DNA from 2 places in the Huintestinicola butyrica genome. Region 2 is predicted to be linked to the other one. Evidence: predicted binding sites of a transcription regulator. Region 2 holds the regulator's gene; the other holds the start of a gene.
The links. Region 2 encodes Rex, which represses fermentation and respiration genes when NADH is low (regulators of the CRP and FNR family bind a similar motif). Its sites were predicted from a motif close to ATTGTTAANNNNTTAACAAT; they were not measured.

Region 1 (7,372 bases), on a different contig from region 2:
TCCCGAGGGGCCTATGATGGAAACAGCCTGTCCCTTTTCAACGGTAAAGGAGATGTCTTTCAGTACCTCCAGCTTTCCGAAGCTTTTGGACAGATTTTTTATTTCAAGCATTGCCATAAAAATTTGCCCTTTCTTATTTATAGTAGCTGAGCTTCTTCTCTATGAGAGAGAACACAAAGGTAAGTATCATAGCCATTGCAAAGTAGAAAACGCCTGCGATTATCAGGGGGATAAGTGAGCTGTAAAGCTGCATCTGCTGACGTGCTTTCAGGGTTATCTCGGCATATGCAACGACGTTTGCGATGGAGGTATCCTTTACCAGTGTGATTATCTCGTTGGAGGAGGCGGGAACTATTCTTTTTATTACCTGCGGGAGGATTATCCTGAAAAATGTTTGTGACTTGGTAAAGCCCAGTGCTGCCGCCGCTTCATACTGTCCCTTTGGTATGGACTCGATGCCGCCTCTGAATATCTCCGCAAAATAAGCCGCATAGTTCAGCGAGAATGCGGTAAGCACGGCGTAGAACATATAATTCTCGCTCCTGATATTTATCATATCAAGTGCAGATGTCATAAAGGCGGGCAGACCCTGAGCCAGTTTAAGGTAGGGGATTATGTAGTACACCGCAATTACCTGGAGCATAAGGGGAGTGCCTCTCATAACGAGGATATATATGTTGGTAAGCCACGATATGGGCTTGAAACTGCACATTTTCAGCATTGCTGCTATCATTCCGAGAGGTATGGAGAAAAGTAGCGTAAAGCCGAATATCTTAACGGTAGGAACAAGATAATCCAGCAGTATCTTAGTGACGCTGAGAATTTCATCGGTTGTCATCTGTGAAATCAATCCTTTCGGCACGGCACTTTACCGCACTGACACATTATTACATAATATATATTATATCAGATATTTCAGCATATTGCAAGATAAAATTTTAAGTCATTATCTTAGTCAATATTCACATCAGGCACAAAAAAGAGGCGCAAAAAAAGGCTGCCGCATAAGCGACAGCCTTAGTGTCAGTAAGAGGAAATTACTTGCTGAGTTCAGCGAAGTACTTGATAGTTCTTACCATCTGAGATGTGTAAGAGTTCTCGTTATCGTACCAAGAAACTACCTGTACCTGGTAAGTATCGTCATCGATCTTGGAAACCATGGTCTGAGTAGCATCGAAGAGAGAACCATATCTCATACCGATGATATCGGAAGAAACGATCTGCTCCTCGTTGTAGCCGAAGGACTCAGTAGCAGCAGCCTTCATTGCAGCGTTGATGCCTTCCTTGGTGATGTCCTTGCCCTTAACAACAGCAGTAAGGATAGTTGTGGAACCTGTAGGAGTAGGAACTCTCTGTGCAGAACCGATGAGCTTGCCGTTGAGCTCAGGGATTACGAGGCCGATTGCCTTTGCAGCACCGGTGGAGTTAGGAACGATATTAGCAGCACCTGCTCTTGCTCTTCTGAGGTCACCCTTTCTGTGAGGACCATCGAGGATCATCTGGTCGCCGGTGTAAGCGTGGATTGTGCTCATGATACCGGAAGCGATGGGAGCGTAGTCGTTAAGAGCCTTAGCCATAGGAGCGAGGCAGTTAGTGGTGCAGGATGCAGCGGAAATGATGGTGTCATCCTTAGTAAGAGTCTTGTGGTTTACATTGTAAACGATAGTGGGGAGGTCATTGCCTGCGGGAGCAGAGATAACAACCTTCTTAGCGCCGGCGTCGATGTGAGCCTGGGACTTAGCCTTGGATACATAGAAACCTGTGCACTCGAGAACAACGTCAACACCGAGCTCACCCCAAGGAAGATCAGCAGCGTTGGGCTTAGCGTAGATGGTGATCTCCTTGCCGTCAACGATGATAGCACCGGGAGTTACAACGGTCTTGCCATCTTCAGCATATACAGCGGGCTTAACATCAACAGTGTGAAGGTTCTCGCCGATTCTGCCGCAGTAGCCGCCCTGAGCGGTATCATACTTGAGAAGGTGAGCGAGCATCTCAGGCTTGGTAAGGTCGTTGATAGCTACTACCTCATAGCCCTCTGCACCGAACATCTGACGGAATGCGAGACGGCCGATACGGCCGAAACCGTTGATTGCAACTTTTACTGACATGATAAAATTCCTCCTAAAGAATTATTTATCTTCTGCGGATAGATCCGCAAGCCCTGCCTGTGAAAAAATTAACAAACAGAGCGGCGCTTACTTTCGTAACGCCCTACATATAATATAATATACTATTTTATCCGTTTTGGCAAGTGTTTTTTCAAAAAAAATTCCAAGAACGTGAAAAATTTTTTCTGAAATGAGCAAGGCGGCAGATAAGTGCTGTCAAACGTCAAAATGACCTTTGCCTGCCGATTTGCCTCACTCTGTATCATCATATTCCGTACACCTTTTATACACAAAAGCTTTTTTATTTACAAATATGTAAAATAAAGTTTCTGATTATGTATAGGTTTTTGCTCGGCGATGTGATATACTTTTTAATGAGTTTATGCGTGATGATAAGGCATAAAGGGGGGCGGCAGATGCAGTGCACACAACAGCTGACAGACGAAATTCAGCGTATATTCCATAATTCACCCATGGCAGCGGCTGTTGTCGGCGAGGGCGGAACGGTCATTTACCGCAATCCTGCCTGTGAAAGTCTCTGTCCCGATATGGATTTTGCCTGTGTTAAAACGGGCGTTTCCTGCGAGATGTATGCTTCATGCGGAAGCAGGACATTTATGCTGAGCATCGCTCCCGTTTCCGACAGCATATCTCTTGTGAACATCACCCCTGCTGCTCTTGATGAGACTGTGTTCAACGGCATTGCCGCTACGATAAGAAAGACTGCTTCATCGACAGCCGAGGCTCTTGACGATCTGTCCGATAAGATATCCGATGAGGGCATGATGAAAAAGCTTGACATCATCGACGGCAATATGCTTACCGCCTGCTCCGAGCTGCTTGTGCCTGAGGTAATCAGCAGCATGAGGCTGCCCGATGTGCATGGCTCAGGTGTCATCAGTATTTCCGAAACGGTCATCAGGTTTATGGAAGAGCTTTCATATATCATCGCTTCGGAGAACATAAGCGTCGTTACTCTTGATAAAATAAAGCCCGGGCTTACCGCCCGAATGAATAAAGACGCTCTCAGGCTCCTTATGATGGAATTTATTTCAGGCTGTCTGGACGGCGAGTTTGATATCCACGGCATAACCCCGTCACTCAGAAGAGCTGACGGAGATAAGATACTGCTGGAGCTTTCCTGCGGCTATCTGGGACGGTTTGAAAATAAAGTCCCAAAGTCCAGAGCTGCAAGGCAGAAGGGCGAATATGATCCAGCCCGTATGCTCCGTGAGGAGATGGAAAGAATATACGGCTGCCATATAAGCTGCAGGCACAATGACATGGTAAGCACATTGTCAGTGGAAATGCGCTTTGAGGAAGCGGAAAGCGGCGAAACTCTTGGTAACAGAATGTCACATTACGTCGCTCCCAACCGATATACAGATGTTTCACTGTACTGCGCAAGGTACGGTATGAATCACAGATACAGAAATGAGAAATTTTGAAAGGATAGTTGAAAAAATGAGATCAGCAAAGAAGATAATTGCGGCGGTTTTCGCCCTTGGCATACTTATGACAGGCTGCGGAAAGCAGGAGACAGGCGACCAGATCGTTACCACAGCGGCAACTCCCGCATTTTCGGTAACATCGGCAGGCGAGACCCTGGCAGATGCTGAGGCAGACCCTGAGGACACTGTGAGCATCTACACAGGCAAGACCGTTGAGAATGAAGCAGACCTTGCAATATACAAATTCAACAGCACTCTTCCCGACGGCTATGAGACCAAAATAGACAACTCCGAGGGCAAGATGTACGCATCTCCCAACGGTTCCATAATCGTAAAGGCTCAGAACTACAAGGAAGAATTTCAGGAGCTTTCCGTTTTCGCAGATCAGGGCTGTGCTTCTATCAAGCTCAACAATATGATGTATCAGGCGGATACGAATTTCTCCGATCCTCAGAACACCACAGTTGCAGGCTTTGATGCAATAAGATATGATTACACCGTTACCTCCTACATTTACGAGTATGAGACTGATTCCGCAGGCGCTCAGGTAACAGGCGACGACGGCAATCCCATAATCACCGACCAAAAGGACGTGCTGGGCGAGTATGTTAACCGTGTATATTACTTCTATTCCGATGAGGACGTTTTCTATGTTATCTGCGAGTCCAGAAAGGAAAACTCCGAAGCTGCCGCAAAAGAATTTGACGAGTTCATTTCCGGCGTGACTATCACAAAGAAGTAATTTCTGTCATAAAAAGAAAAAGCTGATACCGTGAAAACTTTCGGTATCAGCTTTATTTTTATGCGTTTTCGCCGAAGTAAACCTCGTACCACTGTAAGAAGATGAAAACAGTCCATATCTTGCGGCTGTTGTCGTATTTTTCGGCTCTGTGGTCGTCAAGGAGCTTAACCAGCATGGGGGTGTTGAAGAACTTCTCGGCATTTGCGGAGGTAAAAGCGTCCTTTACGATGTTGTAGTATTTATCCTCCCTGAGCCATACTCTGATAGGCACGGGGAAGCCAAGCTTTTTCTTGTTTGCGGTCTTTGGGGGAGCTGCTTTCAGGGCAGCCTTTCTCATGGCAAGCTTTGTGTTTTCGGTGCTTACCCTGTACTGCCATGGTATCTGCTCCGCAAGCTCCATTACCTTTTTGTCAAGGAAAGGAACTCTCAGCTCAAGGGAGTTTGCCATGGACATTTTATCCGCTTTAAGCAGGATATCGCCTGTCATCCACAGATGCAGATCAAGATACTGCATTTTTGTAATGGGATCCTTGCCCTTTACCTTTTCATAGAAAGGCGCTGTGATAACTGTGGGGTCGGGAGCGGAGGTGGTTATCTTCAGCAGCTTCTTTCTGTCCTTGGGTGTGAACATATAAGCGTTTCCGATGAAGCGTTCTTCAAGCTCCTTGCCGTTTCTTACAAGGAAATTCACGCCCCTCTTCTGAGGAAGATGCTCTGCCACGCTGCCGATGCCTCTTCTTATAAACTTAGGAAGCGACTTGTATGCGTGTGAGCCGAGAGGCTCCTTATATACGTTGTAGCCGCCGAATATTTCGTCAGCACCCTCGCCCGAAAGCACTACCTTTACATATTCGGAAGCCTTGTTGCAGACAAAGTAAAGTGCGATACATGAGGGGTCTGCAAGGGGTTCGTCCATGTGGTACTGTATCTTCTTTATATTGCCCCAGTATTCCTCGGGGGATATTACCTTGCTGATGTTTTCCTTGCCGATGTACTGAGAAAATTCCTTTGCCCAGCCGATCTCGTTGTACTTTTCGTCCTCGCCGAAGCCTACGGTGAAGGTCTTGTCAACATTTGCAACGGAAGCCACATAGCTGGAGTCAACGCCGCTGGAAAGGAAGCTTCCCACCTCAACGTCGGCTATCTTGTGAGCCTTAACAGAGTCCTTGAAGGTCTCGGAAATGCGCTCTACCCATGTATCCATGTCGGGACCTTCGTCAGCGTGGAAGTCAACGTCCCAGTAGCGCTTTACATCAAGCTTGCCGTCTTTATACTTGAAGAAATGTGCGGGAGGAAGCTTATATACGTTCTTGAAAAATGTTTCGTTGGTGGGGGAGTACTGGAATGTAAGATAGTTTTCCAGCGCCGCAGTGTTCAGCTCCTTGACGAACTTGGGGTGAACAAGGAAAGACTTTATCTCTGAGCCGAACATGAATGTGTCGCCCATAGTTGCATAGTAAAATGGCTTGATGCCGAAAAAGTCCCTTGCGCCGAAAAGCTCGTGGGTGTTCTTATCCCAGATAACAAAGGCGAACATTCCTCTCAGCCTGTCGAGAAGCTTCTCGCCGTACTCCTCGTAGCCGTGGAGCAGTACCTCGGAATCGGTATTTGTGGTGAAGATATGACCCTTTTCCACCAGTTCCTTTCTGATATCCTGATAGTTGTATATCTCACCGTTGAAGAACAGCACCTTTGACTTGTCTTCGTTCAGGATAGGCTGGTCGCCGCTGTCGGTAATGTCGATAATGCTCAGTCTGCGAAAGCCCATTGCGATACATTCGTCTATATATCTTCCCTCTGAATCGGGACCACGGTGGCGTATCTTATCCATCATCTCCCCGAGAACACGGTTGGAGTTGTCAATGGTGTTGGTAAAGCCTGCAAATCCGCACATAATATCATCTCCGTAATCTTTCTCATATCATATATAGTATATTTATTTATATGGCTTAATATGATACCGCTTTCCATCGGTAACTATTATAACAATTATCATACCATTTTAGAAAAAAAAGGTCAATAGAAAATGCCGCTCACTGCTGCATTTTAACCGAAATGTCATTTTTTAAAGCAGTCAGCTCTTCCTCTGTGAGAGGCCTCCAGCAGCCGGGGGCAAGGCTCTCGTCAAGTGGAACGCTGCCCATGGCGGTGCGTTTGAGATATACGATACAACAGCCTATGGAGCGCATCATTCGCTTTACCTGATGCTTTTTTCCCTCGGTTATGGTGATGTAGCCCGAAAATATCTTCTGCCGGGGATATTTGAGCAGACGTTCTCTTTTGTCGTCCGAAAGATATTCCGCAATGTCGGTGATAACTCCCGTGCCCGTGCAGCGGATACTTGCAGGGAGAGCGGGAAGCTCTCTTCCTTTCATCTCCACGCCTTCGGAAATGGCGCTCACCTTTTCCTCGGTAAGCTCGCCTATGGCATAGAAAAAATACGTCTTTGGAACATGGCTCTTTGGAAGCAGAAGCTTTCGGCAGAGCATACCGTCATCGGTTATAAGCAGCAGTCCCTCAGTGTCCTTGTCAAGCCTGCCCACGGGGTATATGGTCTGTCTGCATTCCTCGGGGAAGTAGTCCATAACAGTTTTGCTCAGGCTGTCCGTGCGTGCAGTGACACAGCCTTTGGGCTTATTGAACATAAAATATCGGGGCATATTCACAACTCTTTTCTCTCAGGCTTATCCGACAGAGCAGATATCCTTTACTATCTCGGAAGCGATTATCATTCCTGCCACAGCGGGAACAAATGCCGTGGAGCCGGGAACGTTTTTCTTGCCCGTGCTTTCCGCCCTGCACTTTTCAGCCGCAGCGCCTGTGGGAACTATAGGCATTTCCTTTGAATACACCACTTTAAGCTTCTTTATGCCACGCCTTTTCAGCTCATATCTCATTATCCTTGCCAGAGGGCAAACAGATGTTTTGTAGATGTCAGCCACTTCAAGCTCCGCAGGATTAAGCTTGTTGCCCGTTCCCATGGAGCAGATGATAGGCGTGCCGCACTTGTTTGCGTTCATAACAAGCTCTATCTTTGCAGTCACCGTGTCTATGGCATCTGCTATGTA
Region 2 (7,372 bases):
CATTGACAATTTCATCTGATTAAAGTATAATGTATTATGAGATATTCTCTTAATTACCGCAGGAAGGATTGAAATATATGGGACTTACTTTAACTGAAAAGATACTCAAGGCTCATGTCGTTGACGGCGAATTTGTCAAGGGCAATGAGATCGGCATCAGGATCGACCAGACCCTTACACAGGACGCTACAGGCACTATGGCTTACCTCGAATTTGAGGCTATGGGTGTGCCCAGAGTAAAGACAGAGCGTTCAGTTGCTTATATCGACCACAACACCCTCCAGTCAGGCTTTGAAAATGCGGACGACCACCGCTTCATCGGCTCCGTTGCCAAGAAGCATGGCATTTACTTCTCCCGTCCCGGCAACGGTATCTGCCACCAGGTACATCTTGAAAGATTCGGCGCTCCCGGCAAGACCCTCATCGGTTCCGACAGCCATACCCCCACAGGCGGCGGTATCGGTATGATCGCTATCGGCGCAGGCGGACTTGACGTTGCGGTTGCAATGGGCGGCGGCGCATATTATATTACATACCCCAAGGTAGTAAAGGTAGAGCTTACAGGCAAGCTTTCTCCCTGGGTATCCGCAAAGGACGTTATCCTTGAAGTCCTCAAGCGCCTTTCCGTTAAGGGCGGCGTAGGCAAGGTCATCGAGTACTGCGGCGAGGGCGTAAAGACACTTTCCGTTCCCGAGAGAGCTACCATCACCAACATGGGCGCTGAGCTTGGCGCTACTACTTCTATCTTCCCCTCCGACGAGACCACAAGAGAGTTCCTGAAGGCTCAGGGCAGAGAGGACGTTTATGTTCCCCTTTCCGCTGACCCCGACGCTGTTTATGACGAGCTTGTTGAGATCGACCTTTCCAAGCTTGTTCCTCTTGCTGCTTGTCCCCATTCTCCCGATAATGTCAAGTCTGTCGAAGAGCTTAGCGGCATGAAGATAGATCAGGTCTGCATCGGTTCATGTACAAACAGCTCACTTATGGATATGATGAAGGTGGCTCACATCTTAAAGGGCAAGACCGTTAACCCCGATGTTTCCCTCTCCATCGCCCCCGGCTCCAAGCAGGTGCTCAATATGCTGGCAAAGAACGGCGCTCTTGCTGTTATGATCGACGCAGGCGCACGTATCCTTGAATCTGCCTGCGGTCCCTGCATCGGTATGGGTCAGTCACCTAACTCCAAGGGTGTATCCCTCAGAACCTTCAACCGTAACTTTGAGGGCAGAAGCGGTACAAGAGACGCTCAGGTTTATCTGGTTTCTCCCGAAACTGCTGCAATTTCCGCTCTCACAGGCGTATTCACCGACCCCAGAACTATCGACAGCGAGTTCAAGTTCGAGATGCCCACTCATTTCGATATCAACGACAATATGATCGTTCCCCCCGCTTCCGAGGCTGAGATGGATTCCGTAACTATCCTCAGAGGCCCCAACATCAAGCCTTTCCCCGAGACTGCACCTCTTGCGGAGACCATTGACTGCGGCTGCTCCCTCAAGGTCGGCGACAACATTACCACAGACCATATCATGCCCGCAGGCGCAAAGATACTTCCTCTTCGTTCCAATATCCCCGCTATCTCCAACTTCTGCTTCACTGTATGCGATGAGAAGTTCCCCGAGAGAGCAAAGTCCATGGGCAAGAGCATTATCGTAGGCGGTTCCAACTACGGACAGGGCTCCTCCCGTGAGCACGCAGCCCTTGCACCTCTGTACCTTGGCGTAAAGGCAGTTCTGGTAAAGAGCTTTGCACGTATCCACAGAGCAAACCTTATCAATGCAGGCATTCTGCCCCTCACATTCGTGAACGAGGCTGATTATGACAATATTGCTCAGGGCGACGAGCTTGTTCTTGCTGATGTAAGAAAGGCTGTTTCCGAGGGCAAGACCCAGCTTACCGTTGTTAACAAGACAAACGGCAAGGAGATCCCCGTTCTCTGCGAGCTTTCCGGCAGAACCAAGGACATTATCCTTGCAGGCGGTCTGCTTGACTACACAAGAGAATCCTTAAAGTAATACCGATACGGGACACGCATACGGAGGAATGACAGTGGACAGCTTTTTATACTTTATCCGAAGAACGGGCGGCAGTCATAAGGGCTTCGACACGCCTGCCGGAACGGCTGCATTTATTGCTGTACTGGTGGTCGGCATTGTGGCGGATAGCGTGCTGAAAAGCAAATTCCCACAAATGGAAAAGGAAAAGAGAAGCTCCATAGCAGTCGTTTCCTCATGTGCAGTCGGTACTGTGGTCTATATGATCGCAAGAGCAGGCTTATAAAGCTGCACGGCAATAATACTGATCCTCAATCAACCTATAGACAAATCCTCGGCTGAAATAAGCCCATTCTTCGTCAAGCTCCCTTGCCGGGCGACAAGCCCGCCCGCAGTCGCTTTCCCAGACTGGCCTTATTTCATCTGTCGGCTTTGTCTATAGAACGATTAAAGATTAGTATAAAATTTCAGGAGGTAAGATAAAATGGCAGATAAAATTCAGATGAAAACACCTCTCGTCGAGATGGACGGAGATGAAATGACCAGAGTTATCTGGAAGATGATCAAGGATATCCTTATCACCCCTTACGTTGACCTCAAGACCGAATACTATGACCTTGGACTTGAGCACAGAAACGAGACTGACGACCAGGTAACTATCGACTCCGCAGAGGCTACAAAGAAGTACGGCGTTGCTGTAAAGTGCGCAACCATCACCCCCAATGCCGCAAGAATGACCGAGTACAACCTGAAGGAAATGTGGAAGTCCCCCAACGGCACTATCCGTGCTATCCTTGACGGTACCGTTTTCCGTACACCTATCATCGTAAAGGGCATCACTCCCTATATCCCCACATGGACAAAGCCTATCACCATTGCCCGTCACGCTTACGGCGATGTTTACAAGAACACCGAGATGCAGGTGGAGCAGGGCTCCAAGTGCGAGCTGGTATGCACCGACAAGGACGGCAAGGAAACACGCTCCCTTATCTATGATTTCAAGGACAGCGCAGGCATTATCCAGGGACTTCACAACAAGGACAAGTCCATTGAGAGCTTTGCAAGAAGCTGCTTCAACTTCGCTCTCGATACCAAGCAGGACGTATGGTTCGCTACCAAGGACACCATTTCCAAGAAGTATGACCACCGTTTCAAGGATATCTTCGCTGAGATCTACGAGAAGGACTACAAGGAGAAGTTTGAAGCCGCAGGCATCGAATATTTCTACACCCTTATCGACGACGCTGTAGCAAGAGTTATCCGTTCCAACGGCGGATACATCTGGGCTTGCAAGAACTACGACGGCGACGTTATGTCCGACATGGTTGCTACCGCTTACGGAAGCCTTGCAATGATGACCTCCGTTCTCGTATCTCCCGACGGAGTATATGAGTATGAGGCTGCTCACGGAACCGTTCAGCGTCACTACTACAAGTACCTCAAGGGCGAAAGCACCTCCACAAACTCCGTTGCAACTCTGTTTGCATGGACAGGCGCATTCCGCAAGAGAGGCGAGATGGACAACCTTCCCGAGCTTATCCACTATGCTGATGCTCTGGAAAAGGCTACTGTCAGAACCATTGAAGAGGGCGTTATGACAGGCGACCTGGCTGCTCTTTCCTCTATCGAGAACAAGAAGAAGGTAGATACCGAGACCTTCCTCAAGGAGATCGAAAAGAGACTCAGAGAAGAGCTTTGATAATAAAGCAATGCTTATTGTCTTGATAAATGCTGGTTTGTAAAAAGCTGCACAAATAAAAACAAGGCAAAAGTTTAGTCCACCTTTACAAAGGTGGCAGGGGCCAAGGGGGCGGCGCCCCTTTTTATTCAAGAAAACGGAGCAAAGGGTGAGAAATGCGGCAGCATTTCGAGGGGAGGCGAACACGACCGCCTCCCCTTTTTACGGTTCCGTATAATCTAAAATCCATAAACGTTCCACCGGAACGTTTATGACAAAACACTCTCACGCTGATAATATACCAAGGAGAACGGCATGGCAAAGAAAGATGAGATCTCTGCGACCGTGATAAAGCGTCTGCCAAGATATTACCGCTTTATAGGCGAGCTTATAAAGCAGGGAACGGTGAGAGCTTCCTCGGCGGAGCTTGCAAAGGAAATGTCCCTTACCGCTTCCCAGATAAGGCAGGACCTTAACTGCTTCGGCGGTTTCGGTCAGCAGGGCTACGGCTACAATCTGGCGGAGCTTCGGACGCAGATAGGCAAGATACTGGGACTTGACCGCAGGAAAGAGGTCATCCTCATAGGTGCGGGAAACCTGGGCAGGGCGCTTGCCATTCACATAAATTTCGAGAAATACGGCATGGAGCTGTGCGGCATTTTCGACACGGACGAAAACAAGATAGGCATGACTGTTGGCGGCATAAAGATAAGCAGTATGGACAGCGTGTCGGATTTTACCGCAGTTATGCGCCCCGAGATAGCCGTGCTGTGCATTCCCAAGTCTGCAGCGGCTGAGTGCGCCGACCTGCTGGTGGAGTGCGGCATAAAGGCTTTCTGGAATTTCTCTCACCTTGACCTGACCGAAAGATACAAGGATATTGTGGTTGAAAACGTTCATCTGGGCGACAGCCTTATGCTTTTATCCTACGGACTTACCAATTTATGAGAATAGTTTTAGTGCAAAATACAATATTTTTGGGTTTACCATTGATTTTTTGTTGATTGTGTGATATACTTATATGGCAAGGTTTATTTTGTAAATTTACCGCAGACGGCGGCAGTTGTCCCGTGGTGCGGATATGGAGGAAATATAATGCCATACCCTATTATTACCCCTGCGTTCTATGCAGACCTTTCTGACAAGACTAACCCTGAAAATGAGGGTGTTGTTTATAATGTTCTCGTAACTCCTTCGTCCATCGAATACGTATTCCCCCTTAATCAGGACAGAGTTATCAAGACTCTTATGAACACTCCCGACGTGCTTCAGTATAAAATGACAAGCCTCAAGCCCGAGCATGAGGCTGAGTATGAGAAAAAGGGTCAGGAAATGATAAAGCAGAACCCTGTTCTCCAGAACTACTGGATCCTCAAGACCCTTACCATGAACATTCTCCAGAACAGAAACTACGTTTTCGAGAAGAGAATGCTTCTCCTTAACTTTGCTTACAAGACCGTTCAGGGCATGATGGACAAGTCCAAGGGTCATCTTATCCCCGCATTTGTGGGCGAGTTCCTTAAAACGCCGGAGCATGACGAGGTAATAAAGTACTTCGAGTCTGTAAAGCCCAACTTTGCTTACAGCCTTTGCGACGGCCTTTCCTTCCTGCGCACAATGCCCTCCAACGAGGCACTTGACAAGGTCCGCTTCACCGTTTTCAAGAACGTGGGCTGCGACCAGAGCATGAGAGACTTCAAGTTCGATGAAAGCAAGTATATTCCCATGAAGAAGGCTTATTATGAGGACTTCCTCAAGGGCAGAGAGCATTACATCGAGCACATAATGGTAAATTACGTATGGACATATTGTATGCCTTACGCTGACTTCTCCATTCCTCTGTGGGATAACTTCGTATTCTTCAACACACTCTTCAACACCATCAAGGTAATGCTTACCTGCTATACCTTTGACAGAGAGGACAAGGACGAGGCGTTCCTTACCGCAATAAAGGCGTTTGACACCTCTCTCAGAGAGATCAAGGGCAACGTGGTAAAGAGAATAGTTGACGCAAACGTCAAGGAAGGTCTTGCAACAAACGGCGATATGGCAATACTCGCAATGAGCTGATTTGCTGATCAAATAATTATCATGCGGCGGGGCACAGCTTCGCCGCATATTTTTACGGAGGACTTTTGCATGGAAATTGACAAGCGGCTGATAGTTTTGTTGAAAAGGTCGGCGGACGAGATAAAAAAGACCGTTATCGGCAAGGACGATATCATTATAAAAATACTGATGACAGCCTGTGCAGGCGGACATATCCTGCTGGAGGATATCCCCGGCGTGGGAAAGACCACTATGGCTGTGGCTTTCTCAAAGGCACTGTCGCTGAAATACAACAGAATGCAGTTTACCTCCGATGTTATGCCTGCGGACGTTACGGGCTTTTATATGCCCAACCGTGCCACGGGCGAGTTTGATTTCAAGCCCGGTGCGGTGTTCTGCAACCTGTTCCTGGCGGACGAGATAAACCGAACCTCCAGCAAGACCCAGTCTGCCCTTCTTGAAGCTATGGAGGAGGGGGCTGTTACCGTGGACAGCGTTACAAGAAAGCTGCCCGACCCCTTTATCGTCCTTGCGACACAGAACCCCTCAGGCTCTGCGGGAACACAGCTGCTCCCCGAATCCCAGCTTGACCGCTTTATGATAAGGCTTTCCATGGGCTATCCCACTGTAGGCGAGGAAACTGAGATATTAAAGGCAAAGTCATCCAAAAAGGCTGCTCCCCGGGTTGAACCCATAATGACGGCGCAGGACCTTATCGAGATAAGAGGCGCTGCCGAGGATGTTTTTGTAAGCGACGAGATATATGACTATATCGCAAGGCTTTCGGGGGCTACCCGCTCCGACAGGCGGCTGGAGCTTGGCGTCAGCACAAGAGGCTCGCTGGCGGCTGCGGCAATGGCAAAGTGCGCCGCCATGTTCAAGGGCAGGAACTTTGTTATCCCCGAGGACGTTACCTTTGTTTACACCGATGTGTGCGCCCACAGGATAATCCCCGCAAGGGTCAAGGGCAAGCTTCCCTCCGACATCGAGGTAAGGGACATTCTCTGCGACATTTGCAGAGGGGTAACTCCGCCGAAAATATGATCAGTACGAGATACCCACCGCCGGTAATTTGCATTTTTTTGCTCGGCGTGCGGTATAAATGAAACAAATCCATTCCCCCGATTGTATTATTATCAAACGGGGGATTTTTGCGATAATGCAGTAAATTTCTGCGGAAAGGAGCCGCTGTGATAAAGCTGTTATATCTTATTCTGCTTGCGGCTGCCGCACTTTTCTGGCCGCTTTACAAGGGCGATGTTGCGTTCCTGCTTCTGGCGGCGCTTATCATACTGCCCTTTCTGCTGGCGGTTCAGCTGGCGGTAACGGTGCGTATGTTCAGTGCGGAAAATGAAAATGACCATGTTACCGTGTTCAGAAACAGCGAGGGAGAGGTGGGCATAAGGCTCATAAACCGCTCGATATTCCCTCTTTCCTGCGTAAAGATAAGGCTCAGGACGGTGTTTATGCCCACGGGCGAGGTGAGCTTTCACACGGTAACGGTGCCTGTGCCTGCACGCAGCAGCGAATGTGTTTCGGTGAATGTTTCCTCCGAGCACTGCGGCAGGACGGATATTTTCGTGGAATACATCAGGGTCAGCGACATTATGGGGCTTTTTTCATGGACGCTTTACAGGAAAAAGCTGTCCGC

Region 1: a site for Rex is predicted at 2,168-2,187, ahead of gap (type I glyceraldehyde-3-phosphate dehydrogenase). Genes of this name have one in related genera too.

The regions. Positions count from the first base shown of each region.
Region 1 is NZ_JAOQKB010000001.1:274,232-281,603, forward strand. It holds gene OCV68_RS01255 (amino acid ABC transporter ATP-binding protein) at 1-117, opposite strand, end outside; gene OCV68_RS01260 (amino acid ABC transporter permease) at 134-838, opposite strand; gene gap (type I glyceraldehyde-3-phosphate dehydrogenase) at 1,038-2,111, opposite strand; gene OCV68_RS01270 (hypothetical protein) at 2,528-3,559, shown strand; gene OCV68_RS01275 (hypothetical protein) at 3,576-4,304, shown strand; gene asnB (asparagine synthase (glutamine-hydrolyzing)) at 4,363-6,198, opposite strand; gene OCV68_RS01285 (16S rRNA pseudouridine(516) synthase) at 6,338-6,964, opposite strand; gene OCV68_RS01290 (tRNA threonylcarbamoyladenosine dehydratase) at 6,989-7,372, opposite strand, start outside.
Region 2 is NZ_JAOQKB010000003.1:46,745-54,116, reverse strand. It holds gene OCV68_RS04375 (aconitate hydratase) at 78-2,015, shown strand; gene OCV68_RS04370 (hypothetical protein) at 2,050-2,280, shown strand; gene OCV68_RS04365 (NADP-dependent isocitrate dehydrogenase) at 2,479-3,693, shown strand; gene OCV68_RS04360 (redox-sensing transcriptional repressor Rex) at 3,988-4,620, shown strand; gene OCV68_RS04355 (hypothetical protein) at 4,768-5,742, shown strand; gene OCV68_RS04350 (AAA family ATPase) at 5,812-6,765, shown strand; gene OCV68_RS04345 (DUF58 domain-containing protein) at 6,912-7,372, shown strand, end outside.